DNA from 2 places in the Clostridium sp. LY3-2 genome. Region 2 is predicted to be linked to the other one. Evidence: riboswitches for the same ligand, from Rfam matches in the RefSeq annotation. Region 2 holds a riboswitch; the other holds the start of a gene.

Region 1 (5,779 bases), on a different contig from region 2:
ACTAAGATATTTGCATAAGGCTCTGAACCTTTTGAATCTTTATCTTCTTTAATTATTGCATCTTTTTTAACTGAGAACCCCGAGTCTATTGCATAATTTCCATTTATAACAGATGCATCTACATCTTCAAGAGTTTTTGGAAGAGCTGCAGCTTCAAGTTCTTTAAATTTTAGATTCTTAGGATTTTTAGTTATATCCTTTGGAGTTATTAGTTCTCCATCCTTTATTTCTATAATTCCATTTTGAGCTAATAGTTTAAGTGCTCTAGCTTCATTTGATGGATCGTTTGGAATTGATATTGTGTCTCCATCTTTTAATTCATTTAAGCTTTTAATCTTTTTAGAATAAAGTCCTAAAGGCTCTAGGTGAATTTTTTTAGTGTAAACTAAGTCTAACCCTTTAGCCTTTTTAGTTTCTTCTAAATAAGGTATATGTTGAAAAAAGTTTGCGTCTAAACTTCCTTCAGAGAGTGAAGTGTTTGGAATTACATAGTCTGTAAATTCTTTTATATTAACTTTATACCCCTTATCTTCTAAATCCTTTTTAGCAATTTCTACTATCTCCTTATGAGGTACTGGTGTAACTCCTATAGTTATAGTTTTATCATCCTCTGCACTTTTACCTGTACATCCTATTAATCCTATACTTAAAATTCCTATTAATAATGTTCCTACTAATCTTTTTTTCATATCTAATTGCCCCCTAAATATTTATTTTGATAATTTTTTATAAAAATAATTTCCTAAACTTTGAAGTCCTTGTACTACTATTATTAGAATAATAACTGTAGCTATCATAATATCTGGCTTTAGTCCATAATATCCATACCTTATAGCTACATCTCCAAGTCCTCCTCCACCTATAGCCCCTGCCATAGCTGAATATCCTATAACGCTAATTATTGTTAAAGTTAACCCAGAAACTATACTTGGAATAGCTTCAACTAATAAAACCTTAAAGATTATTTGAAAATCCGATGCCCCAAAAGATTTAGACGCTTCAATAACTCCTTTGTCTACTTCTCTTAACGAATTTTCTATAATCCTTGAAATAAATGGTGCTGTAGCTACAGTTAACGGAAAAATAGTTGCAGCTGTTCCTATTGAAGTTCCTACTATAAACCTTGATATCGGAATAATAACAACCATTAAAATAACAAATGGGAAACTTCTTAAAATGTTTATTATAAAATCTAATGTGCTATATACTATTTTGTTTGGCTTTAAACCATCGCTTGAAGTAATAGTTAATACTACGCCTATAACAAAGCCTATTATAAGTGCAAAAAATGTTGATAGAAAAACCATTATCCCAGTTTGAATTAAAGCCTCTATTAAAATTTCAAACATTTTATATAACCTCCCATTCTACATCTTTATCTTTTAAATAATTTAATATAACTTCTTCGTCTTCTTTAGATACGTTTATAACTAAACTACCTATTACATCTTCTCTAAACTTTTCAAGTTTTCCAAAAACTATAGAAAAATCTTTTAAAGTTTCTTTTGCCATCTTAGTTATAAGTGCATTTTCTGAAGAGTCTTTTCCAAAATATATTTTTATATTAATACCATCTTGCGGAAGTACCTCTATATCATCTTCAGATAAGAAATTTTTAAGCTCATTTTTTGGCTTTAAAAATAGTTCTTCTGAAAAACCTTCTGCTTTAACTTTCCCATCTACTAAGAGTGTTATTTTTTCACAAACCTCCTTTACAACTTCCATTTGATGTGTAACTATAACTATAGTTATTTTTAATTCTTTATTTATTTTAGATAATAAGCTTAATATATCTCTTGTTGTCTTTGGGTCTAATGCTGATGTAGCCTCATCACAAAGTAGTATCTTAGGATTTAAGCTAAGTGCCCTAGCTATAGCAACCCTTTGCTTTTGACCTCCTGATAATTCTTTTGGTTTTTTATTTTCTTTATCTTTTAGATTTACAAGTTCTAAAAGTTCGTTAACCCTAAGTCTTATATCATTTTTACTTAGCCTAAGCTTCTTTTGCCAAAGTTCTAGAGGAAGAGCTACATTTTCAAAAACTGTTTTTCTCTCTAAAAGATTAAAGTTTTGAAATATCATTCCAATATCACGTCTAAGAGTTAAAAGTTCCTCTTTACTTAAATCTTTTATTTCATTTTTAAAAACTTCTATGCTTCCAGAGTCAAAGCTTGAAAGACCGTTTATACACCTTAAAAGAGTTGACTTACCAGCTCCACTATGCCCTATTATTCCATATATCTCTCCCTCGTTTATTTCTAACGAAACATCATCTAAAACTTTTAAATCCCCAAAACTCTTTTTAATATTCTTTATAGTAATCATATTTTAGCCCCCTTTTATAAATAAAAAATGCACTAGAGACTAAATCTCTAGTGCATATAAAACTCACTTCAATCTACCCTCTCATCTTTCAACTAAAATTTAATAGTTGCTGGAATTAGCACCTTATAAATAATTTAAGACACGAAAAATACGCTTAAATATTTATAGGTTGCTGGGTTTCATAGGGCCAGTCCCTCCACCGCTCTTGATAAGAATTTATTTAATTTTACATTTCTTGTATATTAATATATATTTTTTTAGATAGCTTGTCAATAGTTATTTTAGAATTTTTTGAAGCGCTATGTAATTTCCTTCTTTTCCTTCTAAGTTCATCATACCTTTTTTTATGTACCCTGAACCAAAATATAACTTTTGAGCTATTTTATTTTTTTCGTTAGTATCTAATTTTATAGAGTCATATCCGTTATCTAATGCAAATTTTTCAATTTCTCTGATCATTTTTTTGCCATAACCTTTGTTTGAAAACTTTCCATCTATCATAAGTCTATGTATAAGTAGGGCACGTTTAGAATAAGAAAAATTAATTTTATTATAATTAATATCATATTTATCATTTAAACAAACTGCGCCTATTATTTCTTTATTATCTTCTAAAACATATAATTCATCATTTTTTAAATCTTCTTCAAAATGAATTTTCCTTGGGTAATTTTCAGTCCAATTTAAGCCTGTAACCTTTCCTAATTCTAAAACCCTATTTAAAATATCTTCAAAATTATTTAAATCATCTCTTGTTGCTTTTCTTAATTTCATAATAAAACCTCACAATATATTTTTAAATATATATTAAAAGATTTCAGCTATTTCTTCAATATCTATAATTTCGCCTTCTATATTACTTTCAACAAAATCTATAATCTTTTCTTTTGCGCTATGTAATACTTTAACATCACTAAAAGCTCCAGCTATTCCTAACTGCATTAATTTATGATCATCTAGATAACCAATCTCTGAAATAGAAATATTAAATTTATTTTTAAGTCTTCCAATTATGCTTAATCTTATCATTCTCTTTTCTTTTAATGACTTTACAAAAGAATTCCTTATAGTTATTTTCATAATTAATACGTCCATATTTACACCTCACTAAAAATACAGGTAATTTTCTTTTATTTATATTATGATACTTTACCTGTATTTTTAAAATAGTATATTTATTTTTTTAAATATTCTTCATCCTTTGTTTTCAAATCCCTATTATCAAAAGGTGAACTTATTAAAGCTTTAGTAAATAATTGTGGATAATAGGTTCCTAGGTGTTCTATATAATTAACCCACCTCACTGCAATTAATCTATAGGATATATTTATATCTTCTTCTAAATGCTTTTTTTCATACTCATATTCTATTTTATTTAAATAAAATCTAGTGTTTAATTCATCTCTTAAATGCAAAACAGAAATTACAGCATCTGTAAAGCCTTCTTTTTCTTTTAAAATAGTATTTGAAATTAAATCAATTATAATATTACTCTTTTCATTTAAAATCATCTTAAGGTCAAAAAGGTCAATACCATCAATCTTTGCACAAAAATCATTATTTAAGAAAATCTCCATAAGATTTTCATAATCCTTTTTAGTAAAATCCCTTTTTATAATGCATTTGTCTCTTATATCATCAATACAATCATCAGCATTTACAAATATTCTTAAAACTTCCGTACCAACTTCATTAAAAAATATTCCAATTAGCATATTTATTTCTTTTTCTATTTTAGCCTTTTCCCGTTTATTTAATATCTCATTAAATATATACCCTGTAACTAACATATTTAAAGGAATACTTGCTATATTCATAACTATAGAAGTAAATATATCTCTAGAATTATGAAACAAAAAATAATATATAGCAAATAATAAAACTGTTAAAAATACAAGGCCCATAATTCTCTTTATTTTGTATATAATCCCTTTATCCATAATCAAAATTTCTCCAAAATTAAAATTCCCCTAAAACTCTATACATCTATAATTTAATATATTTTTTTATAAGGACAAATGTGATTATTTGTTTGTACTATATATTCAATAAATGTATAATAAAGTAAAAGGCTAAAAGGGGGTGCAGTTTATGCATTTAGACAAAATTAAAACTGCAAGAGAAAATATTAAAGACACAGTAATCAAAACACCATTACTTCATAGTAATGTATTTTCTAAGCTTACTTCAAATAATGTTTATATGAAATGTGAAAACCTACAACTTACAGGTGCATATAAACTTAGAGGAGCTTTAAACAAGATTAAATCGCTTTCATCTGATGATTTATCTCGTGGTGTAGTCTGTTCCTCAGCTGGAAACCATGCTCAAGGTGTAGCATATGCAGCTGATCTTCTTTCTGTTAAATCCACTATTGTAATGCCTGAAACAACACCTTATCTTAAAGTACAATCTACTAAAGATTTAGGTGGTAATGTTATACTACACGGTAAATGTTATGATGATGCTTATAATGAAGCTAGAAAAATTGAATCGCAAAAAGGTATGACTTTCCTTCATCCTTTTAACGATATTGATGTTATTTATGGTCAAGGAACTATAGGTCTTGAGATTTATGAAGACTTAAAAGATATCGATATTATACTTTGCCCAATCGGCGGAGGAGGTCTTATAAGCGGAATATCTTTAGCTTTAAAATCAATTAATCCAAACATCAAAATCATAGGTGTCCAAGCTGAAGGGGCATGTGCTATGGCGCATAGCTTTAAAAACGGCAAATTAACTCCTTTAGATTCTGTAAACACCATAGCTGATGGTATAGCAGTTAAATCCCCTGGTGATTTAACATTTGAAATTATAAAAGAATATGTAGATGATATTATTACAGTTACAGATACTGAAATAGTTGAAGCTTTCTTAATCCTTAGCGAAAAACATAAGCTTATAGCTGAAGCTTCTGGCGCAGCATCACTTGCTGCAATTAAACTTTTAAATGTTAAAGATAAAAATATAGTATCTATTATAAGTGGTGGAAATATCGATATGTTAACTATAACGTCTTTAATTAATAGTGCTTTAGTTTCAAGAGGAAGATTATTTTGCTTTAATGTTGAACTTACAAATAGACCTGGTATGCTAAATGAAATATCAGAAATTTTAGGACAAACTAATGCAAATATCGTTAGACTTGAACATAATCAATTTAAAGCTAGAAATAAATTAACTAATACAAACTTAGAAGTTACAGTTGAAACAAACGGTTATGAACATATTGAAACTATTAGAAAAGCCTTTATTACAAAAGGTTATTATATAGAACAAAAATTAAAATAAAAAAAAGGTGCTTTAAATGCACCTTTTTTCTTAAGTATCTCCACCTAGTAAAGTAACTACTTCCATTATTCTATCGAAAAATTCTTTATTACTTGAATTTCCTTTTTTTATTTCGTTAAATATCTTACCATCTTTAATAAATATAACTCTATTTGAATAA
Region 2 (5,779 bases):
AAAGCAATTTTAATTTTATATCTTCTAATATTTCATCTGTATAAAAGGAGCCACCCATAAAAGATAGGATAATATCATCCCTGTTAAAGCCTTCTTTATACAGTTTTATATTACGCGTTAATTTTTTTATTTTATTAGAGGTTGTACTAAAAATAATCATTAGTTCTTTTATAGAATAGTATCTTTTAGTTAGAATTTTATAAAGCTTCTTTTGAAGATTAATTTTATAAAAAAGATCTGTCTCTAAAGAGTGATGGGGTCCGTTTTTACCTCTGTGATGTTCCTCGCAAAGATACATATAATTTAATTCTATATCTAAACCGCCTTCACTGCGGTGAACGATGTGATGAATATCAGCAGGTTTTTTACAAATTTCACAAAAATACAAGTTTTAGCCTCCTAAAATGCAAAATAAATAAGTATATTACAATTATAAGATAAAAATATATAAATGTATATTTTATAAATATTTTAGTAAAAAAGGGTAAAAATCAAAATAAATGGTATAATATATTATATAGATTATTTGAAAGAAAGGTGATATTTATGAGGGAATCTTACAACACATTCGATTATTGGAGTGAAATGGTCGAAAAGAACAAGACAATTAGAGGTCATATGTTCATGAACACATTACCGAGCGAAAAATCTATTTACATGCACTCATTATGCTTCTCTAATAATAACGGCATTGAAAACGTATACGCATATTTTCCTAGTGCAAAAGCTCTTTTAGGGTATATTCAGTATTCTTTCTTACAAGAATTTTTTTATAAATGGATATATGGCACAGAAAAAGTATTTACAGACGTTCCTTTTGATACTGTAAGTAATACTATAGCAGATGGTCTTAGTAAGAAAAAGATAACAAAAGAAGAAGCTGATGAAATGCTTAAAGAATACAACGAAGTAAGAGCACTTTGGGACTCTCAAGATAGTGATATCGTTAGAGGGCTTGTTAAGTTTTCAAGAAAATTCAACAAATTTTGGTTAGGTGACAGTACTAAATTCTTATATCTAAAAGTCTATAAAACAACAGACGAACTTTGTGATTTCATAGAAGATGCATTAAAAATAAATACTGATATTGAAGAAAAATTCGGTGGATTAACTGTAGAAGAGTGGAAAGAAGTTTGCTTAAAAGCTCCAAGAGACAGAATAAAAGCAGGCGAATTAAGGGAAATATTCCTTAAAAAACTTTCTGAAACTATGTAAAACTTATTCTAAAAAAGTTGACAACTATATATATCATTGTTAGAATGAAAATCATAGAAAATTTAAAAGTCTTATCAAGAGTGGTGGAGGGACTGGCCCGATGAAACCCAGCAACCTTTGTAGTTGAAAGATAGTTACGTGTAGTGAGAAATCATTATGCGCATTTAGTATATCTATCTCTATATATTGGTGCTAATTCCAGCAGGTTATACCTGATAGATAAGAGGAGTATATTGTATTGTTATTTAAGCTTCTGATTCTATCGGAAGCTTTTTTGTTTTATACAAACTCTTGATAGACTTAAACTATTTGGAGGAGATAACAATGAAAGAAAAAAAAGGAAACATTTTTGCACTTTTGCCCTTATTAGTATTTATATTATCGTACATAGGAATAGCATATCTTGCTAAAGATTTTTATGCTGTTTCAGTTATAGTACCATTTTTAATATCAGCTATCGTTGCACTTATTATGAATAAAAAGGTGAATTTCGATAAAAAGCTTGAGATATTTTGCAAAGGGGCTGGAGAGCCTAACATAATCTTAATGATATTAATATTTGTTTTAGCAGGTGCTTTTGCAACTGTTGCAAAGGCTATGGGAGCTGTTGATTCTACAGTAAACTTAGGATTATCAATACTTCCAGGTAACATATTAGTTTCAGGTATATTTATAATAGCTTGCTTTATAGCACTTTCTGTAGGAACATCTATGGGAACTATAGTTGCACTTGTTCCTATAGCAGTTGGAATTTCAGAAAAAACAGGGATTCCTGTAGCTATAATAGTTGGGGCTGTAGTAAGTGGTGCTATGTTTGGGGACAACCTTTCTATAATATCAGACACTACAATTGCAGCAACTAGAACTCAAGGTTGTGAGATGAAGGACAAGTTTAAAATGAACTTTAAAATAGTTCTTCCGGCTGCAATAATAACAGCTATAATATTTGCAGTTATAACAGCAGGTTATGACACTTATTCTATAGGGAATTTTGATTACAGTTTAATAAAGATAGTACCTTATATAGGAGTAATAGTTACAGCTCTTTTAGGAGTTAATGTAATATTTGTTTTACTTGGAGGTCTTATTTTATCAGGAGCTATAGGGATTTTTACAGGAAGCTTAGATTTAATAACATTCTTTAAGAGCGCATCAGAAGGTATAGGTGGAATGAGTGAACTTATAATTATTTCAATAATAATTGCAGGAACAATAGCACTTATAAAATATAATGGCGGAATAGAATTTATATTAGAAAAAGGCTTAAAGAAATTTAAAACAAGGATGGGAGCAGAACTTGGAATAGGTTTCTTATCTGCGATTGTAGACGCTTGTACAGCAAACAATACTATTGCAATAGTAACAGTAGGTCCTATAGCAAAAGAGATATCAGATGAAACAGGTTTAGAAGGAAAGAGAGTAGCTGGAATAATGGATATGTTTTCTTGTACAGTTCAAGGAATAATTCCATACGGAGCTCAGTTAATTTCAGCAGCGGGACTAGCCGGCTTATCACCTTTTGCTATTATGAAATATTTATACTATCCATATTTAATGGGAATATCAGCTATAATAGCTATAGTTATATATTGGAGTAGAAGAAAAGAAGAAAATAAAATTATATAAATTAAAAAGGTTTTTCACTTTTGTGAAAAACCTTTTGTTTTATGTTTAGATTTTTGTTAGTAAAGTTATACTTTGAGAAGAGATTCCAAGTCCTTCACCAGTAAAACCTAAGCCTTCTTCAGTCGTAGCTTTAACATTAATTTTATCTAAATCAATATCTAATGCTTTAGAGATATTTTCTCTCATACTTTGTATGTGAGGAGCCATTTTTGGTCTTTGTGCTATTATAGTTGCGTCTATGTTATTTATTGAGTAATTATTTTCTTTTAATAATTTACCTACATGTTCTAATAATTTAATACTAGAAATTCCTTTATATTTAGGATCAGTATCTGGGAAATGTTTTCCGATATCCCCAAGTGCAGAAGCTCCAAGTAAGGAATCCATAATAGCATGAACTAAAACATCAGCATCTGAATGACCTAAAAGACCAAGTTCGTAAGGAATTTTAACTCCTCCTAAGATAAGGTCTCTTTCTTTAACTAATTTGTGGACATCATACCCTTGACCTATACGCATATAATCACCTCTTATGTGTTAATTATTTCTTCTATAAGTTTAACATAAAAGAAAATTATAAATAAGTATAGGTAAGATACCTTTCGCCTTTTATATCTAAAATCAACATATATAATATTTGAATTCATATTAAACCTATAAAACATTGATTAATATATTATATAAATATTTCCAAAAAGTGATTATTATTTTATTTTTAATGTTAATTTATTTAAAATAAGAAGATATTTAAGGTATAATTATTACATAATAGCTTAATAAAAAATATAAAAATTTATATATAGACAACGTTTTTTGGGGGGAGGGTTTGTGCGTGGAAAAATTCGAAAAGAATAAATACAGTTTTAGCGAAGATTCACCGGCCTTATTTGCAGTTGGTGAATCTATAGACGCGGCTAGAAGAAAACAAATAAATGAAATAATAAACGAATTATATGATTATAAAGTTTTACTTAAAGACCTTGTAGTATTAGAGCCAAGCATTAAACAAAGAAATATAATTTTAAATTTAGCTCTTTATATAACAAGTAACTTAGAAATATTAGAAAAATTTCAAAAAGATAAAGAGTTACCTATAAGAGAATTAAGAAGAACTACCTTTATATCTAAAAGTTTTGTTGAAAGATGGAATGATTATTTAATTGCATATATAGTTATATTTGCAAATCCTTATTATAAATTAGTTCAAGACTATCTTAGAATAACGGAAAATGGACAAATCATAGAAATAGAAGAGGTAGAATAAGTAAAAGAAACATATGAAAGCGATAATAAAGTAGTTAGCTTAGATGTTGAAAAAAAAGAAGAAGATAAAGATAGTGAAGAATCTGAAGAATCTAAAGAAGAAATAGATGAAACTTTAGATAATGATACTTAAAGTGATTTTGATAATGTTATAAGTATTACAAAAGGAATAGAAAATAAAGGTATGGTTTTATCTCTAACTAAAAGAATTATGTATCTTTTAACTAGTGTTGGAGAATTCAAAAAAGTTAAAAGGGATAAAGATTCAAAAGTTGGAAGAGAAGGCTTTGGAACTAAGAAAAAGAGTTTAAAGGATTTTAAAATCCCTATAGCTATAGTTATTCTTTTAATAATAACTGGAGTTTCTGTTTTTTATCATCAATATAAAAAGATAGATAGCACGATTTTAATAAAAACTACATCACAAGTTAAGCTTGATGTTAATCCTTTTGGTAGAGTAATCTATATTTATTCTTCAACGGACAGAGGAAAAGAAATGTTAAATGAATTAGGAGGCTTAAACGAAGATTTTGATGAAGTTTTAAGAAATGTGCTTAAGTATTCTAAAGATAATGGTATGGTGCCAGAAGGAAGAATATTTGTATCTATTACTGGCGACCCTATAAAATATGGTATGCTTGAAAAAACAGGAAGGTATATTATAGATAATAAAATAGAATTAGTAATAAATAATGCAGGAACAGAGCACAAGCTAAATGAAATAATGCAAAAAGAAAATAGTTAAACTTAAAATTTATCGAGGTATATTAATGAGCAAAAGAAGATTTAAAAATAATAATAATTCAAATATTGAATATAAACCTAAAAAAACTAAAAAGCCTAAAGTAGATGCTAAAAAGATAATAGTTCACGAAGATAGAAGTGAAGAAATAAGGCTAAATAAATATATAAGTGAAACTGGAATTTGTTCTAGAAGAGAAGCAGATAAACTTATAGAGTCTGGAAGAGTTTATATAAATGGTGAGAAAGCATCTATGGGAACTAAAGTTAAATCTTCAGATAAGGTAAAAGTAGATGGAAAGCTTATTTCAAAAGAAGAGGAATTAGTTTATATAGTTTTAAATAAACCAGTTGGAATAACTTGTACTACAGAAAAGAAGATAAAAGGTAATATTGTTGATTTTATAAATCACGAAAAAAGAATATTTAATATAGGAAGGTTAGATAAAGATTCAGAAGGATTAATTTTTATGACTAATGACGGAGATATAGTCAATAAGATTTTAAGAGCTGGAAACAACCACGAAAAAGAATATATAGTAACAGTAGATAAAAAAATAGATGAAAATTTTATAAAGAGAATGGGTAATGGAATAAAGATTTTAGATAAAGTAACTAAAAAATGCCTTGTATCTAAAGAAAATGCATATACTTTTAGAATTATTTTAACAGAAGGAATGAATAGGCAGATAAGAAGGATGTGCGAAGCTTTAGGGTATGAAGTTAAAAAGCTTAAAAGAATTAGGATTATGAACGTAAAACTCGATGGTTTAAGAACTGGAGAGTGGAGATATATGACAGAGGGTGAACTTAAAGGAATAAATAAACTTATCAGAAGTTCATCTAAAGAAAAAGAATAATACGAACGAAAGCAACCACAAAAACTTAAATGTTTGTGGTTGTTTTTTTATTTATTGAAGAAAAGGAATAAAAT

The links. A riboswitch is a leader RNA that binds a small molecule or an ion and turns the genes downstream of it on or off. The one in region 2 is predicted to bind S-adenosylmethionine.
Region 1: another riboswitch for S-adenosylmethionine. It lies ahead of M4I33_RS12645 (methionine ABC transporter ATP-binding protein); the one in region 2 lies ahead of M4I33_RS07730 (Na+/H+ antiporter NhaC family protein).

Annotation. Positions count from the first base shown of each region.
Region 1 is NZ_JAMDLQ010000039.1:64,969-70,747, forward strand. Features, by position in the region: gene M4I33_RS12635 (MetQ/NlpA family ABC transporter substrate-binding protein) at 1-689, opposite strand, end outside; gene M4I33_RS12640 (methionine ABC transporter permease) at 711-1,349, opposite strand; gene M4I33_RS12645 (methionine ABC transporter ATP-binding protein) at 1,351-2,325, opposite strand; SAM riboswitch class I at 2,404-2,540, opposite strand; gene M4I33_RS12650 (GNAT family N-acetyltransferase) at 2,602-3,099, opposite strand; gene M4I33_RS12655 (DUF503 domain-containing protein) at 3,133-3,420, opposite strand; gene M4I33_RS12660 (hypothetical protein) at 3,501-4,265, opposite strand; gene ilvA (threonine ammonia-lyase) at 4,417-5,619, shown strand; gene M4I33_RS12670 (ABC transporter ATP-binding protein) at 5,650-5,779, opposite strand, start outside.
Region 2 is NZ_JAMDLQ010000022.1:62,912-68,690, forward strand. Features, by position in the region: gene M4I33_RS07720 (HNH endonuclease) at 1-388, opposite strand, end outside; gene M4I33_RS07725 (hypothetical protein) at 586-1,215, shown strand; SAM riboswitch class I at 1,284-1,441, shown strand; gene M4I33_RS07730 (Na+/H+ antiporter NhaC family protein) at 1,540-2,841, shown strand; gene ispF (2-C-methyl-D-erythritol 2,4-cyclodiphosphate synthase) at 2,887-3,360, opposite strand; gene M4I33_RS07740 (hypothetical protein) at 3,674-4,105, shown strand; gene M4I33_RS07745 (anti-sigma factor domain-containing protein) at 4,289-4,849, shown strand; gene rluF (23S rRNA pseudouridine(2604) synthase RluF) at 4,875-5,705, shown strand.